2 regions of the Luteibacter aegosomaticola genome follow, and region 1 is predicted to be linked to the other one. Evidence: riboswitches for the same ligand, from Rfam matches in the RefSeq annotation. Region 1 holds a riboswitch; the other holds the start of a gene.

Region 1 (2,197 bases):
TCATGATCTCGCAGATCTCCTCGAAGTGCGTGTAGAGGAAATTCTCGCGGTGATGCGACAGGCACCACTTGGCCATGATCGAGCCGCCGCGCGAGACGATGCCGGTCACGCGGCCGGCGGTGAGCGGCACGTAACGCAGCAGCACGCCGGCGTGGATCGTGAAGTAATCCACGCCCTGCTCCGCCTGTTCGATCAACGTATCGCGGAACACGTCCCACGTGAGCTCTTCGGCGACGCCACCGACCTTTTCCAGCGCCTGGTAGATCGGCACGGTACCGACGGGCACCGGCGAGTTACGCAGGATCCACTCGCGCGTCTCGTGGATATGTTTGCCGGTGGAGAGATCCATGATGGTGTCCGCGCCCCAGCGCGTAGCCCACACCAGCTTCTCCACCTCCTCGGCGATACCCGAGCTCACCGCGCTGTTGCCGATGTTCGCGTTCACCTTGGTGAGGAAGTGCCGGCCAATGATCATTGGCTCGGCTTCGGGGTGGTTGATGTTCGACGGGATGATCGCGCGGCCGCGGGCCACCTCATCGCGGATGAAGGTAGGGGCGAGGTTCTCGCGCAGGGCGATGAACTCCATTTCCGGCGTGACGATGCCCCGGCGGGCGTAATGCATCTGGGTGACGTTGGCCCCGCGCATGGCCCGCAGCGGGGTCCGAGGGGCCGGGAAGCGGATGGCGTCGAGGCGGGCGTCGTCGGCGCGGGCGCGGCCGAACGCGGAGGACAGCCCATCCAGCCGGACCACGTCGCCGCGGGCGGCGATCCACGGGGCACGCAGCGGCGGCAGGCCGGCGGCCAGGTCCACGGCATGCGCCGGGTCGGTATACGGGCCCGAGGTGTCGTAAACCACCAGCGGCGGGTTCTCTTCGCCACCGAACAGCGTGGGGGTCTGGGCCTGGACGATCTCGCGCATGGGCACGCGGATATCCGGCCGGCTACCGGCCACATGGATCTTGCGTGAGCCAGGCAGGGGCGTGGTGACGGCAGCGGAAAGCTCGCGGGCGGCGCGGGCGAGTTCGGGGGAGATGGCGTTCATCGGCTTCTCGGCTCTGAGGGAGGGAGAAGCGGACGCACCGCCACGGGCGGCCGGGCGCGCAACAAGGCGCACGGCTCCCGTGGACAAAGCTTCCTACGCCGGTACTGACCGGATCAGGTTCAAAGGGACTCTCTCAGCCTGCGCAACGCGCCGGCACCCCCGCTTCGGGGCCGATTCAAGCACGAAGCGGGGCGGAACGCGAGTGCGGCTCAGCCGCGGGGCGCGTAGGCCCGCATGAACATCTCGACCGCGGCGAGCGCGTTGGTCTTCACTTCCTCGGCGAACTGCACGGCGCAGTCCTCGCAGCCGAACAGGCGGCGGATGAGGAGATCGCCCTTGAGCAGGGCCAGGAACTGGGTGGTGGCGCGGCTGATGTCGCTGACCTCGAGCTGGCCGCGTTCCACGGCATCGCTCACCAGGCGGCTCATCAGCTTGTGCATGCGCACCGGGCCCTCTTCCCACACCAGACGGCCAAAGCGGGGATTACCGCCGGCCTGGCAGTCGGAAAGGATGGCGCGGAACGTGCCGACGGACTCGATGTTCGTTTCCATCTGCGCATAGCGGCTGGCGATGTTATCCAGCGTGGCGCGGATATCGGCGCCAGGGCTGAAATCGAACAGGTCGTCCGGCAGGCGCTCCTGCACGTGGGCGCGGATCACCTCGCGGAAGAGGTTGTCCTTGTCGCCGAAATGGCTGTAGACGGTGAGCTTGGACACACCGGCCGAAGCCGCGACGGCATCCATGCTGGTGCCGGCGAAACCGCCCTGGGTGAAGAGCGCCTTGGCGGCATCGAGGATGGCCGCGCGCTTCTCCATGTCCTTCGGACGCCCCGGGCCCTGGGTCTTCATTTTCGGGCTGGCGTTCATGGCTGCACCTTCACAAACAAAAATTATGACTTTATTATACGCAGCGGTTTAGTTATTTCCAGCGGGCTGTGCATCTTTTTCACACGATAGCAAGCTGGAACACGAGCGGAGCCGCCGTCCTACCTTAGAATAGGTGGGGCCGCCCGCGTGCGGCTTCCATGGTTGCCAGGATTCCCGCCTACCGGCCGTTCAGCCGGCGTGGGGCCTGCCCGGGGGTGACTTCCGTCAGCCCCGCCCGGTGACTTCCGGCACTTAGCCGGGGCGCAGCGGGACCGCAGCCTTTGCCTAT
Region 2 (2,197 bases), 1.3 Mb from region 1:
CGTTCTGCCGCGTATCGTCAGGGCTGCGGTAGTCGTAGACATCGTAATCGCCGTTCGGGGCGAAGAAGTACCCCGGCGTGGCGCCGCTCGCGCACGAGGCAGCGTAAAAACAGCCATACGCGAACGCCACGTTATCGTCGATGACGGTATGGCTATGCCCTGCCGATACCTGCGCATTCCACTGATCGCTAAAGCGGTAATTGAAACGCAGCGACGTGTTGCTCGAATGGATGCCGACCGGGCGCTGCCACGGCTGATAGCCAAGGAGACGCGTGCGGCTCGGGTGTTGCGGAATCTCGGTACCACCCAGCAGCTGGTAACCCGATGCCGAACGGCCACCACTGGTCTGGTAATCCGTATCGAGCAGCAGGGTCGCCGCATCGGTGATCTTCCAGTCGGCCGCGACGGATACGAAGCTCCGCCGCCCATCCGTGTGCTCCACTGGACCGTGCGTACGTTCGTTCGCTGCGTTCACACGCATACCGAAATCGCGCGTGAACCAGGTACCCAGATCGAGTGCTTCGTACGTGGAGCCGTGCGAATCGGTCCCCACCGTGAGGTTGTGCACCTCGGCGGGCCGCTTGCTCACGTAGTTCACCAGCCCGCCCGGCTCGACCACGCCAGCTTCGAGCCCACCGAGTCCCTTCAATACTTCCACGCGCTCCTTACCTTCAAGCGCAGACAACTGCTCAGCCGACATGATCATGCCGTTGAAACGAAAGCCCGTCGCCAGATCCAGCGGAAAGCCGCGGATCGATACATCCTGGTAGTAGCCGGCGGGCGCGTAGTTGTCGTTGATGGCGGCATCGCCGCGGACGAGTTCGCTAAGCGATCGCGGCTGGCGGTCGTCGATCTGTGCACGCGTGATGACGGTGATCGCTGCCGGCGTGTCGTGCAACGGCGCGCTGCCGAAGCTGCCGAACGTATCCAGCTGGGAATCCGCGGCACGGTAGCCTTCCGTGGTGGTGGCACGGACATCGATGGACGGTAGCGTGCGCGCCTGCTGGGGGGTGTCATCGGCCGCGTGGGCAGCAGCAATGAACGACAACAGGGCAAGGGCAAGCGGGGTACGTTTCGGGATCATGGTCGTCTTCGTGGCGAACGGACGAAGCGACGGCCGGCCACGGACCGCCCAACGACGGATGCCATGGCTCTGCAAGCTCCCTACGCCGGTACTAACCGGGTCAGGTTCCAAGGGACTCTCTCAGCCTGGCAACGCCAGGCACCCCCGCTTCAAGACGCCTATTGAAGCACGAATCGGGCGCCCGCGTGGCGAATGGCGTCGAGCAGCCGCTGGCCCGGCGGCGTGGCGAACCACGCGGCGTGCCCGTGCAGGAAGGTATGCCAGGCCACGTCGGCGTGGTCGCGCCGCCGGGTCATGCCCTCGAAGTACTCCACTTCCGAAAGCGCGAAATCGACATGGACCACGGGCAGCACGCTGGCCAGGACGTCGAGATCGTCGTCACTCAACGGCTTCACGGCGTGATAGCCCTCGAGCAGCGCCAGCGCGAGGTCCGCATGGCCGATCTCGCCCTGCGCGATCTCCAGCCAGGCGATGGCGTTGCGCTCGATCGCCGTGGCCAGGTCGAACAGGGCGAAGGTCGCCGCACTGAGGCCCAGATCGAGAACGTCGATAATGGTCGCGGCGTCGCTCGCATCGCTCCAGCAGAGGTTGGAGACATGCCAGTCCCCATGGGTCCAGAGCCGGGGCTGCCTGCGTACACCTGCGTGGGCCGCGCCCTGCCAGGGCGCCATCGTCGCACTGAGCTCCGCACGCCAGTCGCGGTCGCCGAGGTAGGCCGCGAGCGCCGGGCGCTCGGCAAGCTCCGCCTCTACGGCGGCGACGGGGTCACGGGCACCCAGGATGTCCGCCCGCGCCACCAGGATATGCGTCGCCCGCTGGGGTGCCACGTAGCCTTCCGCGGCCTGGTGCAGGCGCGCCAGCATGGAGCCTGCCGCCCGTGCATGCCGCAGGCCGCCCACCGGTGACCACGAAAAGGCGTCGCGGTAGATATCGTTGCCCTGGGCAGGCGCCTGGATCTCGTAGACCCACTCCCCCATGGCCATGGCGGTATGGCCGGTGACATCCGTGAAGAGCGGCGGCAACGGAATGCCGTGGGCCCGCAGATGGCTGGCGAACGCGTGCTCTTCCGCCAGCGTGGCTGCCGAGCGCACGCTGGCGTGGTGGCGCTTGACG

The links. Region 1 has a riboswitch for thiamine pyrophosphate ahead of thiC (phosphomethylpyrimidine synthase ThiC). Riboswitches for the same ligand answer to the same signal wherever they lie in the genome.
Region 2: it holds a riboswitch for thiamine pyrophosphate, as region 1 does, so the genes downstream of both, L2Y96_RS02900 (TonB-dependent siderophore receptor) here and thiC (phosphomethylpyrimidine synthase ThiC) in region 1, are expected to answer to the same signal.

What each region holds. Positions count from the first base shown of each region.
Region 1 is NZ_CP095741.1:4,397,361-4,399,557, forward strand. It holds gene thiC (phosphomethylpyrimidine synthase ThiC) at 1-1,042, opposite strand, end outside; TPP riboswitch at 1,116-1,213, opposite strand; gene L2Y96_RS19720 (TetR/AcrR family transcriptional regulator) at 1,252-1,908, opposite strand.
Region 2 is NZ_CP095741.1:649,955-652,151, reverse strand. It holds gene L2Y96_RS02900 (TonB-dependent siderophore receptor) at 1-1,084, opposite strand, end outside; TPP riboswitch at 1,145-1,240, opposite strand; gene L2Y96_RS02895 (phosphotransferase enzyme family protein) at 1,243-2,197, opposite strand, start outside.